4 regions of the Ruegeria sp. BE9 genome follow, and region 2 is predicted to be linked to each of the others. Evidence: riboswitches for the same ligand, from Rfam matches in the RefSeq annotation. Region 2 holds a riboswitch; each other region holds the start of a gene.

Region 1 (4,384 bases), on a different contig from region 2:
CATTTCTGGAGGAAAACCGGGCGCTGTAATTTCGAGGCCCGTAGCCTCTTCCAGTCGTTTGATAATATTTGGGGACAACTCTCGGTCTCCGTAACGGGCTATTCCGTCTTCGAAAATCTGGATCATCACCGGGTTGATCTCAAGCGGAACACCAGCACGGTCAGCAACTTCCTGAAACAGACCGATATCCTTCTTCACAAGATCCATCGTAAATGAAATGTCCCGTGAGCCATTCAGTATCACCTGACTTTCCGTCTCGTGGACGAACGAAGTACCCGAAGAAATCTTGATCGCCTCGTATGTGGTATTGAGGTCCATCCCGGCGGCCTTTGCAGTCACCAAAGCCTCGGCGCAGGTGATAAGATTGGCCGTCGCGAGGTAGTTCGTCAGTACTTTCAAAACAGAGGCAGACCCCAACTCGCCCGTGTGCAGAACGCGCCGGCCCATAGTTGTGAGGAACGGTAGAATCCTGTCGAATGTTGGTCGATCGCATCCCGCAAAGATCGAGATGTTACCCGTTGCGGCTCGGTGACAGCCGCCAGACACCGGACAATCGACTGCTGCGCCGCCGCGTTCGATAACCAACGCGCCAAGACGTTTGGCTTCGGCCTCGTCAGTTGTGGACATCTCCATCCAAATTTTTCCAGGTACGACTTCAGGCAGCATCTCTTGCATGACCGCGTCCGAAGCCGCTGGGGACGGAAGGCAAGTGATGACCGCGTCGCAATCACGCATCAACTGTGCAGGGCTCTCCGCAGGTTTGGCGCCCCTTCCAACGAATTCCGCCACCAATTCCGGATTGAGATCGTGCACTGTCAGATCAACTCCATTGCGCAGAAGTGACCCAGACAGCTTGCCGCCGACGTTGCCCAAACCGATAAATCCGACTTTCATTTTTTCCTCCAGCTAGTCGTGTTGGTTCCAAGTATCCCCGTTGCCAAGCAGAAACTAAAATGAATAATAACGCCCATAATGATCGGATTATTTTGGTGATAAATGGACAGACTTCCAAACCCAGTATGGCTGCGCAGTTTTGAATCCGCCGCACGCCATCTCAACTTCACCACAACAGCGCAAGAACTTGGCCTGACTCAAACGGCTGTTTCACTGCACATCAGGTCACTAGAGGCCGAACTGGGACAGAAGCTATTCATCCGAAACGCGCGACGTTTGAACTTGACGGAACTGGGGCAGTCGTACTCGCTAACAGTCCGGCGTGCGCTGGGGGATATCGCACTGTCCACCAACAGCTTGTTCGGCCCGTCATCCCGGCAAACTTTGACAATACGGGCTGCTATTTCGACGGCGACCTATTGGATTGCCGCAGAACTCCCCGAGTTTTCAGCTCAGCATCCCGAGATACCGGTTCGGTTGGTGTCACATATCTGGAATGACAGCATAGCGCCCAATGATGTGGATGTTGAGATCCGCCTGGGTTACGGCGACTGGCCCGGGGTCAAATCTGAAAAACTCTCAGACGAAAAGCTGGTTCCAATCTGCCGATCCGAGAGCGAAATCCCAGACCTAATCTCACCCGATTGTGGCCCATTGATCCAAATCCTAGGGTATGAGGACAACTGGGCACGTTACTTCGAAGCCAACACCATTACACCCGCCGAACAGTCGCCGCAGCATTCAGTAGATACAACAGTCGCCGCATTGCAGCTTGTAATGGCAGGAGCGGGCTACGCGACCATCCTTGAAAGGTTCGCCCAGAACGCCATCCGTCAGGGTGCGCCGATCGCTATTGCCGGCCCCGCGATTCCTTTTGCCCAGTCGCATTATCTGATTAGCCCTCAGGGGGATGCGCAGCGAACGGCCGCGTCTGGTTTGTTCTGCTCATGGCTGCGGGATCGTCTGGCGACAGATGCCGCTGATTGACAAAGGCTGGTCGCTTTTCTTTCCTCTTTGGTTTCAACCCTTGTCTCGTGCTTGACAAGGCCCCTACCCGTGCCGCATGTCCCCTTGCGTTGGTGTCCATTTAAACGTGGATGAAAAGGGAATGCGTCAACGGTTATCCGCCAAACGCAGCCGCCCCCGCGACCGTGACCGGAGAAGGTGCCCAAAGCCACTGGCCCAAAAGGCCGGGAAGGCGGGACACCTGCCAGAGCTCAGCCTCTGACATCCGCAAGCCGGGAGACCTGCCAGCACCCGAAGTTGCAACCGGGCGGGGTGTTCCGGTGTCGGGTCCATGTCGGAATACGTGGCCCGCATGAAACCCCGTCCCCCACGAAGAGGTTTGGGGGGATGAGAGACATGACTGAGACCACGCCAGTCGAACTGCTGGTTTGTACCACTTGCCGTCGCGGCCTGCCTGTCGAGGATGACGCGCAGCGACCTGGTGCCTTGCTGCACAAAGCGTTGGAAAACGCCGATTTACCCAATGGAATCGAACTGAAACCAGTCGAATGCCTGTCGAACTGCGATCAGGGGTGCTCGATCGTTCTTCGTGGTGGGCCGTCTCGTTGGACCTTCGTGTACGAAAACCTGAATGAAACCGATCACGTCGAAACCATCGTCGAAGGTGTGACCAAATATCTGGCCACCGAAGATGGGTTGGTCAAATGGCGTGAGCGTCCAGAACACTTCCGCAAAAACTGCGCTGCCCGTATTCCCCCGATTGGAGCCTAAAATGTCGAATCTCGAAAAACTTCCCGTCACAGTGATCACCGGCTTTCTGGGATCGGGCAAAACCACTCTGGTCAAGCACCTGATGCAGAACCCACAGGGCAAGCGTCTGGCGGTTGTGGTCAACGAATTCGGCGATGTTGGTGTTGACGGCGACATCCTGAAATCCTGCGCGATCCCGGATTGCCCAGCGGAAAACATCATGGAGCTGGCAAACGGCTGCATCTGCTGCACCGTGGCTGATGACTTCATCCCGACCATCGAGGCCCTGATGGCGCTTGAGCCGCGCCCCGATCACATCCTGATCGAAACGTCCGGTCTCGCCCTGCCCAAGCCGCTGCTGAAAGCGTTTGATTGGCCAGATATCCGTTCGAAAATTACGGTCGATGGCGTGATCGCTCTGGCCGATGCCGAAGCTGTTGCTGCCGGTCGTTTTGCCCCGAATGTCGAGGCCGTAGACGCCCAGCGCCTGGCCGATGACTCGATCGATCACGAAACGCCTCTGTCTGAAGTGTTTGAAGATCAGATTTCCTGCGCCGACATCATCCTGCTGACCAAGCCCGATCTGGCCGGTCCAGAAGGTGTTGCCAAAGCGAAAGCGGTCATCGCCGCCGAAGCGCCGCGCCCCCTGCCCGTTGTCGAGGTTGCCGAAGGTGCCGTAGACGTACGCGTTGTTCTAGGCCTAGAAGCCGCTGCAGAAGACGACATGGACGCCCGTCCGTCGCATCACGACGGTCACCATGATCACGAGCATGACGACTTCGAAAGCATCATCGTTGAGTTGCCAGAACAGTCCGATCCAGCCGATTTGGTTGCCAAGATCGAACGCCTGGCCAATGAACTGAATATCCTGCGTGTCAAAGGGTATGCTGCCGTCGCAGGCAAGCCAATGCGCTTGCTTGTGCAAGCTGTTGGCGCGCGCGTCCGTCACCAGTACGACCGTCCGTGGGAGCCGGGTGAAGAGCGCCGCTCGCGTCTGGTTGTCATCGCCGAGCATGACGACATCAAAGAGGCTGCAATCCGCGATATTCTCGTGGGTGTGACCGAGGCTGCCGAGTAAGCCATGCACGTCGTCTTCCGCGAAAGCCACGGGTTAGAAGAAACTGAAACCCCAACCGATCTGGGCCAGAGCCCAGCGGATTTGGTGGTGCTGTCCTTCTCGGACAGTGACCTTGGCGCTTTCGCGGCAGGCTGGCATCGTGGTGGAGGCCCCGAGGGGCGTATGCCCACGATGCGATTGGCTAACTTGACCGCGCTGAAACACCCTCTGTCCGTCGACACTTATGTAGAACAGACATTGGAGGGCGCAAAGGGCATCCTAATTCGCCTGATCGGCGGAGTGCCTTACTGGACCTACGGGTTGCAGCAGGTTCTGGCGCTTGCGCAAGCCAAGGGTATTGCCTTGGCTGTTTTGCCAGCGGACGGGCGTGAAGACACAAGGCTCGACGAATACTCGACTCTACCAGTCTCGACCCTGCGCCGATTGGCACATCTCTGCGACACCGGCGGAGAAGTCGCGGCTCAGGCCGCCTTGGCACAGATGGCTTTGGCAGCTGGCCTGTATGCCGGTCCGGTGATGGGGGCCAAGACCCTGCCCGAATGCGGTGCGTGGTGCCCAGACCGGGGCGTAATTCCCGCGGACACTGCTTTTACCGATAGCTCAAAACGCATCGTTGTCACCTTCTACCGCGCCTATCTGACCTCAGCCGACACCGCACCGGTTGCGGCCCTGATCCGTAGCTTAAGAGGCCGTGGG
Region 2 (4,384 bases):
TGAAAGGGCCGCAGTTTCGGCGGCCCGATCTGGCTCGAATTCTTCGACAAAGCTAGTGACAACATCGAAACCGTAGCCAGCTGGTGCCATCCTACGGTTTCGATTCAGCCCGCAGCGTTCTACACCTCGACTTCGACTTTTCCGATTGGGTTCGAGCAACAGGCAAGAATGTAGCCTGCCTCGATGTCGTCTTCAGATATTCCGCCATTGTGGACCATGTGGACCTCGCCGGCGTTCTTCTTGACCTTGCAGGTTCCGCACACGCCGAAGGTGCAACCCGACGGAATGTTCAGGCCAACCGAGCGCGCTGCGGCAAGCACCGTGTCGGTCTCGGCCACTTTGGCAGTCACGCCTGAGGTCGCGAACAGAATCTCGGCGCTGCTGTCTTCGTCCGGGATCAAGTCATCCAGTTCCGGTTGATCGGCCTCGGTTTCCACCGGCGCACCGAAGCTTTCCTGATGGTAGTTGTTCATGTCAAAGCCGAGACCGCCCAGAGCATCGCGTACGGCCTGCATAAACGGCTCGGGTCCGCAGCAATACACCTCGCGTTCAAGGTAATCAGGCGCCATTAGCCCCAGCATTAACTGGTTGAACTGACCTTGATACCCCGTCCATGGGCGGTACCGATCCGGCTCTTCTACAACGAACTTCAGGTCCAAACCGTCGGTGCGGCTGGCCATCTGCTCTAACCGTTGGCGGAAGATGATCTCGGACGGCCGTTTGGCGCAGTTGATGAAGACAACATCCAGATCGCGTCCTTCATCCCACATACAGGTTGTCATCGACATCATCGGGGTAATGCCCGAACCAGCTGAGATAAACAGGTACTTTCCCGCCGCGCTTTGTACGTTGGTAAACAGGCCGGCCGGACCGATAGCCTTAACCCGCATACCGGGTTGCAGGTTTTCCAGCATCCATCGCGTACCGATGCTGTCTGCTTGCGCTTTGGCTGTAATCGTTATCGACCGCGGCCGGGACGGAGATGACGAGATCGTATAGGTTCGATGTACGACACCTCCGGGCTGGTTCGGTGCCGGGATCTCGAGAGTCAGGAACTGACCGGGGTGATAGGCAAACTGCGCCCCAGATGGAGCGCGGAACGAAAAGCTGGCGGTGTTGGGCATCTCGGGCACAACCGAGACACATTCCAGCATCTCACCATCCTGCCAGATGGCCGAAGAGCGCGTGTTCAGGTCTTTCATCAGCCTTACTCCGCCGCCATCGTGTCTGGCGCCAGTCGGGCCGACAACGTGTTGCAATACCAATCCACGAACTGCAGCACGCCAGATTCCTGAATGGGTGAATACGGACCGGGCACATAGGCCGGGCTGTTGATGCCCCGCTGGTTGTCCTCGACCACCTGACGGTCTTCGTCATTGGTGGCGACCCATACTTCGGTCAGACGTTTCACGTCATAGTCAACGCCTTCAACCGCGTCCTTGTTGACCAGCCATTTGGTTGTGACCTCAGTCTCAGTCGGGCTGATCGGAGTGACGCGGAAAACGATCGAGTGGTCGGCGAGGAAGTGGTTCCACGTGGTCGGATAGTGGAATTTCAGAAGCGATCCCGCGTCCGCAAAGGGCGAACGGCCCAACCAGCGGCGTACGGCGGACTTTCCGTCCATCGTATAGCTCTCAGCGCCTTCTTTCAGAGGCATACGAGCAAGACGGTATTGGCCGTCGTCATTAAGGTAGAACTGTGATGGCATGCCCGCATCCTGGCAGCGGTCGAAATGGGCCTGCATGTAGGCTGGCGTTTCACCACCTTCGATCCCTGTCACACCCGGATCATCTGGGAAGGTCCGACACAGAGCGGGATGGTTGCCGCCACAGTGATAGCACTCGCGGTTGTTTTCCCAGACCAGCTTCCAGTTGCCGTTCTCGATGATTGAGCTTTCAAAGGCGACCTTGGCATTTCCCAGATCATGCGGCTCAAGATACGGGCGCGCAATACTGGCGAACGTGTCGAAATCGGGAGCTTCATGTGCCAGGCAGATATAGACCAACCCGGCAAGCTCACGGCAATGGACAGTCTTTAAACCATGCTGTTTGGGATCAAAGTCCGGCCCCATATCACGGGCCCACAGCAACGAGCCGTCAAGCTCATAGGTCCATTGGTGATACGGGCAAACCAGCTTAGGCGCATTGCCTTTTGCAGCTTTGCAAATGATCGACCCACGATGGCGGCACGTGTTGTGATATGCCCGGATCTGGTTGTCAGCGCCGCGTACAATGATGACGCGATATGCCCCGACGTTGTAAGTGACGTAGTCACCTGCTTTCACCAGCTCGCACGCCGGAATGGCAAACAGCCACTCTCGATAATGAATGGTTTCTAAATCGGTCTGAAAAATCTCTGGATCGGTGTAAAACGCCTGTTCCAGAGCGTAGCCTGGGTTTCGACGCGCCAACAGGCTTTGAATGCTGTTCACTTCTGGCTCTCCTACCGCGCCCCGCGGCATTGCTTGGGCAGATGACAAGGAGGTACCGTCCGGAGTCGCGCGAGGATCACGTCCGAAACCAGTGCCCCCACCGCCACCCGCGGTTTGACATATATGCGAGGCTGGTTTCCGGACTTGAAAGGGGCTTACGCCCGGTTTCGACACCTTCCCGGGATCCTCGTCCCAGTGGTTGATTGTCGAACCTGACCTTCCTTACCGTTGCGGGGGCAGTGCCGGATTTACACCGGCTTCCCAATTCTCCACTGCCTAAGACTCAGACAGCGGCACCTCACGATTTCAGGATACTTTTGATCCACTTTGGCGCTGAAATACTTGCGACATTTCCAGAAGCAAAACAGACATGAGGAATGTCTATTCAATACGAAAGAAGAGCTGAAACGCACGTTCCCAGATGTCACCCGGCCGAAATCGAAATTCGTTGCGGCCGGGACTGATTTTCCTTTGAGGCCTGGCAGCCCGCTTGTAGCTCTTTAGGCCGACGGGCAGGGGTTTGACTCTATTCTCCCTCTTCTAGCCTTCAGGTTAGATTGCAAAACGATGGTTGCTACGAGCACCAACATCACGCCGGGCCACGTCGCGAGAGGTGGCAAGGAATCTCCAAAGGCCAGTCCGATGAAAAGAACCAGCGCAGGATTCAGAAATGTATAAGCTGCAACGCGCGTCGGCCCGATCCTGGTCGTGCTCCACTGGAATGCGAAGAACGTAACGATCGTGGTGAATATCGACAGATAGGTGATCCCAGCGAACACCTCGAAAGGAATTTCTGACCAACGGATACCACCCAATCTTGGAAACGATAACAGAAGCAACCAAATCGTGCCGGTCGCAAGAATCCAGAAAGTCATTTGCACCATCGGCTCGCCCCGGTGCAACACTTTTACCAGCGTCCCATAGGTTGCAAGCGTGAAAGTACCGGCCAAGAAAACGATATCCCCTGCGCCGAATTCAAGCGCCACGAACGCCCGGGGATCACCTCGGAAAATAACCCAGATCGCCCCGACGGTTCCTATCGGCAATGCAACACGCGCCGACAGAGACATCTTCTCGCGCAATAGTATCGCGGCAATTGTGGCTGTGATTATGGGGTTCAATGCAAAAATCGCCGCCGTATTGAGGGGAGTGGTCATACGCAGGGCAGTAAACATGCACCAAAAGAACGTGACCAACAGGATGCTAAGTAAACCGTATCGCAAAAAGTCAGAAAATGTGGGGAGAGCCAGCCCGTATCGCCATAGTACGATCGGCGCGAACAAAAGCGTCGCCAAGGCAAAGCGAATGAAGGTAAGCACGACACTGTCTAGTCCGCCAGTTATCGCGGCTGCGACCGGAAACGACGTGGCGACCAATAAAGTCGCCGTCAACATCAATCCGTGAACCGGTAAGTTTGAAACTGCCTTGGAGTTTGAGACGGTTTTTATCGCTTGAGACGGCATAACGACCTCCTACTCCGCTGCGATTGTGTTGAAACGGCTGGGGAACGGCCCTGGGTAAGAGATCTGATCCAGTGGCTTACGTCCGCTTGGTGCTTCGCGGTCTTTCAGCTCATCCGGCAGGCGTTCTGCATCGGCTTGACGCCCGATTGCGATCCCGATCTCAATCTGAAAACGTTCTGGCAATTCCAAAACTTGCGACGCACGGTCAAAGACCAGCCCTGCCATCGCATGAGCGGCATACCCAAGTGCCGAGGCCTGAAGTGCGATCTGAACCCAGGCGGCCCCCGCGTCGAAGCTATTGTAGTGCGAAACCTTATTGGGTCGGCCTTCGTTACCCGGCATCACTGTATCCGATACCAAAAAGACCAAAGCCGAGGCATCTGCGGCCCATTTTTGATTGAACGGGTCGAGGAGCGATACAAACGCCGGCCAATGAGCACTGTCCCGCATAGCATAAAGGAACCGCCACGGCTGAACATTGAATGCGGAC
Region 3 (4,384 bases), on a different contig from region 2:
CTTAGCGACCGACGAGGACCCCGAACTGGCGCGCATTTTCTGCGCTGGACATGCCGAAACCCGCAAACGCGCTGCCGAACCTGTAGGCCACTCCGAACATCATCTGCACAGCTATTTTAGCTTTTGCGCTCATGACCGTGGCCTTTTGCTGGTTGCGGCTGCTCAGGCATCTGCACTGCGTCCATATCTGCAGAACACTCCATTCAAGAACCTACCAGTTCTGTCAGCTGTCGCCCCGTCCAAGTTTGGCGGCCGCGCAGGGTCTCGGTTCTTCACAGATGTCCCTGCTGGTCAGATCTGCCTGCGCCACGTCGTAGATCTTTATGTGTTTCCCAACGAACTTCAGGCAGTTGTAGTGTCTGCAAAGCAGATCCAACAATGGCTTGAAATGTCCGCCAGTGTGTTCAATCAGCTTTCATATGGCACTCAAACAGATTTAGTCGCCCAAAACAGAGCCGGACATAACTTTGATATCCTTAAGGGGCTTACGTACCAAATAGATCTCTCTCAACCACCGCGCTTTGATGCTGGCGGACATCTGATCCATCCCGCACATCATCGGATTCGGGATATTTGTCTGAACGGGCACCCTTTGGAGGCTGATCAGCGCTTTGTCGTTGCGCTCAACAATTATCGTGCCAATGGCGGCGGGCATTTCTCTTTCCTCGAACACGCAGAGCGCATCAAACTGCCAATCCTATCAATTCAAGAGATTTTACGGGACTACCTGTCCAACGATCTGCCACCCGACCCGCTCGAAACTGCGCCTCAACCCTTTCGATTCAGGCCTCTGAACGGTGCGTCTGCGACACTGAGAACCGGCCAGGCCGCGCGTCGGTATTTAGACGAGCTGGATGAATTCAATCCCGCTGTTATCGGAGAAGATGACGCGGGCTTTCTACTGATCCGTTTGACATTGTGACGGGTTGTCATTCTCACGCTTACTGCCTATATCAACCCTTGAGAGGTTGGCGCGGGCGAGCGCCTCGCCAACCTGGTCAGGTCCGGAAGGAAGCAGCCACAACGAGCCCCGCTTGGGTCGATGTCCAACCTCTCACTTCTCCCCTTACACAGGCAGAACGTCCGAATAAGCGGAATTACGCGATCAGTCGTGGCCAGACAGCCGCGTTACGACGGGCAAACGCGCCGATATGCCCGACTTTGGGCAGACCGAAATCACCCGGCGATAATAGATGGCGGCGCGCTTTCGGACCGTAAAGATCAGCCAAGCGCCAAACTGCATTTGGCGGCACCAAATCATCATCGACGAAAGTAATCAGATCAACGGGAGTATCCGATTCCGCCCAGCGTGCTTCGGGTAGAGTCAGGCCAATCTCGGGCAAGTAATTGCGCGGCGCGGTACACCATCCCCGCCACTGCCAATAGACGCTTGCAGGTAGGTCCGCGCCAAAACCCAGCGCCTTACCCGGAAGATAGCCCAAGGCTTTGACAGCAAGAGGCGCATGGCCGTACCAAAACAGTAAAGCCAGTGCCCGGTAGGGCCATGGGTGGTCGGAAACGGTCACAGGGCCCGAGCAGACACAAATCATACGGTCGATCTGATCGATATCGGGCTGGATTGGCCCAAGCATCCCGCCAACGGAATGACCAATGCTCCATTGTTCGGCTTCTGGGAATCTCCGCCTCATTTCGGCACGTGCAGCTGGCATATCGATGAGTGCCCAATCTGCCATCTTGACCCGTGACGCCTTTAAGGAACCAGCCAGAGAATGACCAAAATCACTGTAGTCGTAGGTAAGGCAGGCCATGCCATGTTCGGCAGCCAGCCAATGGGCGAAATGCTGGTAGTAGTCCCGAGGCACACCGGTCGCACCGTGAATTACAACTGCAGTCCGGGGGTTAGTCGCAGGCAAATATAGTCGTGCCGACAGGCTGGCAGGGCCTGAAGGAAAGTGAAAATCTTCTGCCAGAACTGCCGACGAATTGTCCAGCATGACGCACCTCTATCTCTGAACTGTTCAGTTCACTTCCTTCAATCGCCATGTTTTGACCTGCCGAGTCAACACTGGTGCTGCATGACCTCGCGTCCACCCTGTTGCGCAAAAGGCTGCTTGACTCGCGCCTCTCTCAACCGCTAGCGATGGCTCGATGGTTCTCGTCCCCGATCTCGGGGCGGGATGAAAAGGGAACACGGTGCGGTCCACCCCGGTAATGCCGGAACGGACCAATGCCGCGACTGCCCCCGCAACTGTAAGCGGAGAGCGATGCCGAATTACCACTGGCCGTAGGCTGGGAAGGTTGGCAAAGCGACGACCCGCAAGTCAGGAGACCTGCCATCGAACTAAAACCGAAACTCGGACGGGGTGTCCGGGCAGGTCGTCAGTTCGCTGTCATACCTGATCTATGCCCCGTCTATCGCGCGGAGGGCGCACTATGATCTGGAAGACCAAAACTCACGAATTTTCTGCCACCGTGTGCCAGCGCACCGGAAAAACCTGTCCGGCACTGGCACAAGTCGCTCGGGTCATTACTCAGGCGATCGAGACCGCAGCCCCTGCGACAACACCTGATTTTCAAGTCGAGGGCAGCAGCGAATTGACCCACTGCCCCGAAGGCTGCACAGCACGCTTTCGCGCGCGCCAGGACCAGATCCGAGTGTTTTGCGGTTCGGGAACTGATGTTTCAATCGAGTCACTTGAACACTACGCAGATATGATGTTCGCGGATGTCTTCAGCTCTCTGCCCACAGACGTTGTGGCCAACCCGCCTTGCGCGATGCTCGAAGTTTTGGCTTTGGCTCCCCCTCCGATCATCCAAGTCGATAATCAACTGGCACTCTGACACAGAAAATCAGGGCCGGGCTGCCTGCGCAGCCCATGCCATCTGCCCGTCAGTCTCGACCGCGCATGGCCTTACATCGCGCAGGCGTTTCAGTGCGGCCTTTGGCAGTTCACCGTTCTCGACCATGAGACGCAGAACGATCATCCCCGACCGTCCGCACCCCCCACGGCAGTGAACCAATACGCGCCCGGAACCGGACAAAATCTGCCTCACAGCCTTGCTTATAGCCGGCCACTTGGCCTGAGTTGCTGGTGACGGGGCACCAAAATCCTCTATTGGCAAGTGCGCCCAAGAAATACCATGGGCTTCTAGATCAACACCAAACGCACCTGCACCTTCCTGTGCCATCTCGACCTGTGTCGTCATTGAGATGACCAGATCCGGTTGCCAATCGCATATCGCAATCAAATCCTGCGCATACCGACCACCACGCCCCGGCATAGGCGACAGGGCAACTGTGCCGTGCCCGACTGACAATGGGTAAAACGACAGAGGGTTCACATTTCTATCCTTGCAGCAATGTTGACACGTTTATCTGTTCTATGTCGCGTTATCCGCCCTGCAAACTGAAATTCACCCAAGCCTGCTGTGGACGTGGGCGGCGGGGGCCTCTACGCTGCATCCTTGAACCGAATCCGACAGAGCAGACATGAACGACACGCCAAGCCCCGCCTATCAGGTTCTCGCCCGTAAATACCGCCCCGAAACCTTTGCCGATCTCGTCGGCCAGGACGCAATGGTACGAACGCTGAAAAACGCGTTCGAGGCTGACCGTATCGCGCAGGCCTTTATCATGACCGGCATACGCGGAACCGGTAAGACCACAACCGCGAGGATCATTGCCAAAGGCATGAACTGCATCGGTCCTGATGGGGAAGGCAAACCTACGACGGAACCCTGCGGCCAGTGCGAACATTGCGTAGCCATCATGGAAGGTCGTCACGTCGACGTGATGGAAATGGACGCCGCCAGCAGGACGGGCGTTAACGATATCCGCGAAATCATCGACAGCGTCCGCTATCGCGCCGCCAGCGCGCGTTATAAAATCTACATCATCGACGAGGTCCACATGCTGTCGACCAGCGCGTTCAACGCGCTGCTCAAGACGCTTGAGGAACCACCCGAGCATGTGAAGTTCATCTTTGCGACAACCGAAATTCGCAAGGTTCCGGTTACAGTTCTGTCGCGATGTCAGAGGTTTGATCTGCGTCGGATCGAACCCGAAGATATGATCGGTCTGCTCACTAAAATCGCGTCGGCAGAAAACGCCCAAATTGCAGATGACGCGTTGGCATTGATCACCCGCGCGGCTGAAGGGTCGGCACGGGATGCGACTTCGCTATTGGATCAGGCGATCTCGCACGGGGCTGGGGAAACCAGCGCCGATCAGGTGCGCGCGATGTTGGGTCTGGCCGATCGTGGGCGGGTACTGGATTTGATGGATATGATCCTGCGCGGTGATGCAGCAGGGGCTTTGACGGAGCTGAGCGGGCAATATGCTGAGGGCGCCGATCCGCTGGCCGTGTTGCGTGATCTGGCCGAGATCACTCACTGGGTATCTGTGGTGAAAATCACCCCGGAC
Region 4 (4,384 bases), on a different contig from region 2:
GATGGTCTGTAGATCGTTTTGCTCACGGTAGGCTGCGATCTCGCGGCGCAGGGGGCGCATCTCATCGCGGACCACTTTAGCAATCATCTGTTGCTGTTCTGCGTTAAATGACGCTGCATCGGTCGTTGAGGCTGTTGCGGTGGGTGTTACTATAGCCTCGACACCCATGATTTCCGCGACTTCTTGGGCAGGCATGACGATTTCAGCGATATGACCGGCGCCGAGATCCGCAAAGAAAGTATGCGTAACGGCTAAGGTCGGTTTGTAGATAAAGAAGCCATCGCCGTCTGTGACCACACGGCCCAATTCGGTTCCGTCCGGTCCGCTCACGACAACCTCGGTGTCACTTGCCATGTCACCATTCGAGAACCCCAGTTCTCCTTCTATCGAGTCACCGGAGGCAAAGACACCCGCGATAACCTTGTGCGCCAGCGCCGGTAAAGGCGCACAGCACAAAGCCAGAATGAGAACCATATGCTTCATGTGGTTGCTCCTTTGAGGAAGAGCTCGGGCTTGACCTTACGGGCCAGCAACACAGCAAAACCAGTCAGCAGCGCTTCGATCGCCATGACAGGGATATGTGCAAAGAACACGAGCTTGGCGGCGGGCAGGAATTCCTCACCCGACAGGGCCAGCGAAATGGCGACCATTGCGGTTGTAGCCGCGATTGCGAAGGCTCCGCCTACGCCCCCCCAAATCGCGCCATGCAGAGGTGTTCCGCGTGCGATCAGGCGGCCAAAGAGCATTCCGGCCAGAACTGCAGGCAGCGCAATGTTGAGGGTGTTGATCCCCAATACCGTCAACCCGCCAAAGCCAAAGAAGACAGCTTGGAGCAAAAGCCCGACGAACAGTGCCGGGAAGGCGGCCCAGCCGAGCAAAAGCCCGGCCATGCCATTCAGGATCAAATGCACCGACGACGGACCGATCGGGACGTGGATCAAGGAAGCCACGAAGAAGGTGGCCGACAGCACCCCCGCAGTGGGGATGCGATCAAGATCCAGCGACCTGAGACCCATAGCAATCCCGCCCGCGGCCGCAACGGCGCCGCCAATGACGACCGGGTTGGAAAGGGCTCCGTCGACGATGTGCATCTCTTACTCCATGTCCCAGGCGCGGATCCAGATGACCGCATCCTGGCTGAGTTCTTTGCCCTCATGTTCGGTTGCCGGACCCGAACCAAGTGCAGCGAACCCCCAATAACCCGCTTTCGGTACGCCGAACGAGAAATAACCGTTATCGTCCGAAATGGCGACCACAGCGCCACCTGGCATCGGAGAGACCGACGGAGTCGATGACGCCGCGCTGTCCATGTCTGGTTCAGCGGCCATGTATTCGATCTCGATCTCGGCACCTGCTACCGGTTGACCATCGGCCAATACGCGGCCGGTGAATGTTGAACCCGCGATAACGTTGGTTGGCTTGTTCAGCGGAATGATCTCGGTTGCCAAACCAACCGGATTCATCCAGTCGGTTGGCAGCTCATTGCGGTTCAGAAACGCCTTGGTTAGCTGCTGGATGTAGATGTCCTCGGATTCCTCATAGTAGGGCTGAGGAACGGTAACCAGCACGTAGTCACCCGAGCGTTTGACAGGAACCGAACCCTTGAACGCCGCGCCTTCGTTCTCACCGCCGGTAAAACGCACGGGTTCCAACGTATCCAGCAGGTCGGTTTTCTCACCATTGTGGATCACATAGAATTCCTGTGGCTTCTCCAGATCCATGACATGGCCGTTCTCGAACGGGTGCCAAAAGATGAGCTTTACCGGAACATCACCTGGTTTCTCGATCATGGTTTCGGTGGTGTATTCCAGCAGGAAATGCGCCTGTGCCATGGCGGGTAGCGCCAGAGCGGTTGCGGCCGCGCAGAGCAGCTTTTTCATGTAAATTCGTCCTTGTCCCATCGCGCCATTCCCGGCACGAAATGCGTTGTGACTGAGGGGGTCCAAGGCCGTTGTGCTTAATTAAGCATCCCGGTCCGCGAACATCCCGTCGCCGATTAGGAGTGCTCCTAATGGGAGCACATGTCCGGCAGGTCTCCTGACTTGCGGGTCTAAGCGTTGGACTGGCCTTCCCGAGTACCCTCAGTGGCGTATCAGCCCTGCTCGCCGCCTACAGTTGCGGGTGCAGTTGCGGAATTGGGCCAAAACCCTCACCGCATTCCCTATTGATTCCAAAGCGAGCTCCGGAACCGGACATGCCGAGCGGCTTGCCAGACATTGCTGTTCTCAGTCAACAAACTTTTGCATCAGGAGCAGGAAAAAGCCGGGGCAGAATACCCCAACGTTCGGGCAAGAAACGTCAACCAATTAGCGCTCGTGCCTTAACCAAGTCTGTGTAAGCGCGATTAATTCAATCATAACAGCAAGCTTGGCCGGATTTGGCAGCATCAGGAGTAAGCAAAACAGTTGAATGTAAAGTGGCGCATTGATGCCGACGAACCCTTTAAATGAAGGGCTTTGAGGTCAATGCGGTGAACCCACTGTTCGATTTGACCACCATCGGGATTAGCAGTGGTGAGAATCGAGGAACGCCCTATCGCATCGCTTTATCTAAGTGGAGTCTTACGCCCAGAAAATCCTTCATTTCCTTCTGCCCTTTGGGAGTTACCGAAAGAACTCTGCGTTCTTTGGTTCGGATTATCCAGCTTCTCTCGAAAGCCAGTTCAGCCACCGCCGCACCTACCGCTCCTGCAACGTGGTGACGGCGTTCACTCCAATCCAGACATTGGCGAGCAAACAGCCGCTTCGAAGTACGCAAGTCCGACACATCAATTCCAAGGGACGTAAACATCGCCACCCCTTTTGGTGTCAGATCGTAATCACTGTCCAAAGGAACCAAGGAGCCATTTTCCACCAACGCATCCGCAATCGCGACGCCCAGACGACCAGCGATGTGATCATAACACATGCGCGCATCCTGAATGGGCGTTCGCACCTTTGGTTTGGCTGGCACACCGGGATCAATTTGTGCTGTCTGCACCGCAAGCTGTTCCAGCGCATTAGCGATCTCGGGCGAAGCTAACCTGTAGTAATTGTGTCTTCCACTTTTCTCTCGCGACACCAAACCGCCAGCAAGCAAAAGCCCGAGGTGCTCGCTTGCAGTGGCGGCTGAAACACCAGCAACACCCGCAAGTTCGGTCGCGGTCAAAGCCCTGCCATCAAACAATTCTGTCAGCATCAAAGCGCGCGCTGGCGAACCGATCAACGCGCCGACACGGGACATCGGAGGTTCATCATACATACTTCGGAAATATCCGAAACATGCCCTGTCGGTCAACCTATAGACCTCTGAAACACAGGTTGATTGGCTCTAGGCGTCCGCATCAAACCGTTAAGAGCTAGAACAGTGGGTGAGGATAAACGAAATGACTACCAGAGTACTTCAACCTCACCACAGAATGGGCATCGTTCTGGTCACTATTTCGGCGGTTACTTTCAGTACAGCTGGGTTGTTTTCCAAAGGCGTGCAGGCGGCGCCTTGGGACATCATCTTCTGGCGGGGAGCTTTTTCGGCCGTCTTTACCGTGCTTTGGATTTCGCATCGCGGGGCGCTCCGTGAGAACTTTCATGACATGCGCGTGAGTGGCCTCGCAGTCGCTATAGTTGGGGCATTGGGAACGTCCGCTTTCATTGCTGCTTTCAAACTGACAACCATTGCAAATGTATCGCTGATATACGCGATATCCCCTCTACTGGCGGCGTTTCTAGCTTGGCTATGGATGGGTGAAAAAGCTTCGCGTGAAATAGTAATTGGCTCATTAGTGGCTCTGGCAGGCGTGGCAATCATCGTTTCCGGGTCACTGGGTCAAGTCAACGTGCGGGGTGACGTTCTGGCGCTATTCATGGCCTTCGCTATGGCGCTGTTGATGGTGATCTACCGAAAATACCCCTCGACCCCTGGTGCGGGCCCTTCAGCACTGTCATCGATCTTGCTCTTGCCGATCGGTTTGGTTCTTGGAAACCCTTTAAGCATCCCGTTACACGAAATCCTCACGTTAAGCGCATTTGGGCTCATCTTTGCAATCGCTTCGGTCACTTTGGCCGAAGGAGCGAAGCGCATGCCATCCGGGCAGACGGCCTTGCTCAGCACAATGGAAGTACCCCTGGCACCGGTTTTGGCCTTTCTCATTCTAGCCGAGGTTCCCAATGGTCGAACCATCGCGGGAGGTATTCTGGTCATGATTGCCGTGTTGCTGGCTGCCCAAAATCAAAAATAGACGGCACTGTTCATACTGCCCCCAGTTTGCAGGCCCTACCAAATCGAAAGCAAGGCGCTGATTGGGTTAGCTTCCCAAAGCCGCCTCGAGTCTGGCAAAGCTACAGAAACAGCGTTTTGAATACTCGACCTTCCGAACAGAATCCGCATTAAGGCCCGCTGCTGTCCC

The links. Region 2 has a riboswitch for cobalamin ahead of ACR0EO_RS19345 (aromatic ring-hydroxylating oxygenase subunit alpha). Riboswitches for the same ligand answer to the same signal wherever they lie in the genome.
Region 1: linked by a shared signal. The riboswitch ahead of ACR0EO_RS00310 (DUF1636 family protein) and the one ahead of ACR0EO_RS19345 (aromatic ring-hydroxylating oxygenase subunit alpha) in region 2 are both predicted to bind cobalamin.
Region 3: linked by a shared signal. The riboswitch ahead of ACR0EO_RS19020 (hypothetical protein) and the one ahead of ACR0EO_RS19345 (aromatic ring-hydroxylating oxygenase subunit alpha) in region 2 are both predicted to bind cobalamin.
Region 4: linked by a shared signal. The riboswitch ahead of ACR0EO_RS14660 (DUF4198 domain-containing protein) and the one ahead of ACR0EO_RS19345 (aromatic ring-hydroxylating oxygenase subunit alpha) in region 2 are both predicted to bind cobalamin.

The regions. Positions count from the first base shown of each region.
Region 1 covers NZ_JBQFTS010000001.1:64,466-68,849, reverse strand. Annotated here, with positions in the region: gene ACR0EO_RS00320 (NAD(P)-dependent oxidoreductase) at 1-894, opposite strand, end outside; gene ACR0EO_RS00315 (LysR substrate-binding domain-containing protein) at 997-1,881, shown strand; cobalamin riboswitch at 1,955-2,163, shown strand; gene ACR0EO_RS00310 (DUF1636 family protein) at 2,257-2,631, shown strand; gene cobW (cobalamin biosynthesis protein CobW) at 2,633-3,688, shown strand; gene cobN (cobaltochelatase subunit CobN) at 3,692-4,384, shown strand, end outside.
Region 2 covers NZ_JBQFTS010000009.1:18,435-22,818, reverse strand. Annotated here, with positions in the region: gene ACR0EO_RS19355 (pyrophosphohydrolase domain-containing protein) at 1-56, shown strand, start outside; gene ACR0EO_RS19350 (FAD-binding oxidoreductase) at 120-1,202, opposite strand; gene ACR0EO_RS19345 (aromatic ring-hydroxylating oxygenase subunit alpha) at 1,208-2,461, opposite strand; cobalamin riboswitch at 2,544-2,747, opposite strand; gene ACR0EO_RS19340 (DMT family transporter) at 2,932-3,894, opposite strand; gene ACR0EO_RS19335 (nitroreductase family protein) at 3,904-4,384, opposite strand, start outside.
Region 3 covers NZ_JBQFTS010000008.1:145,933-150,316, reverse strand. Annotated here, with positions in the region: gene ACR0EO_RS19035 (bifunctional 2',3'-cyclic-nucleotide 2'-phosphodiesterase/3'-nucleotidase) at 1-922, shown strand, start outside; RNA gene ffs (signal recognition particle sRNA small type) at 962-1,060, shown strand; gene ACR0EO_RS19025 (alpha/beta hydrolase family protein) at 1,098-1,955, opposite strand; cobalamin riboswitch at 2,094-2,313, shown strand; gene ACR0EO_RS19020 (hypothetical protein) at 2,395-2,802, shown strand; gene ACR0EO_RS19015 (protein-tyrosine phosphatase family protein) at 2,812-3,303, opposite strand; gene ACR0EO_RS19010 (DNA polymerase III subunit gamma/tau) at 3,452-4,384, shown strand, end outside.
Region 4 covers NZ_JBQFTS010000005.1:95,881-100,264, reverse strand. Annotated here, with positions in the region: gene ACR0EO_RS14670 (cobalt ABC transporter permease) at 1-483, opposite strand, end outside; gene cbiM (cobalt transporter CbiM) at 480-1,091, opposite strand; gene ACR0EO_RS14660 (DUF4198 domain-containing protein) at 1,095-1,880, opposite strand; cobalamin riboswitch at 2,011-2,208, opposite strand; gene ACR0EO_RS14655 (ArsR/SmtB family transcription factor) at 2,533-3,240, opposite strand; gene ACR0EO_RS14650 (DMT family transporter) at 3,365-4,216, shown strand; gene ACR0EO_RS14645 (OmpA family protein) at 4,283-4,384, opposite strand, start outside.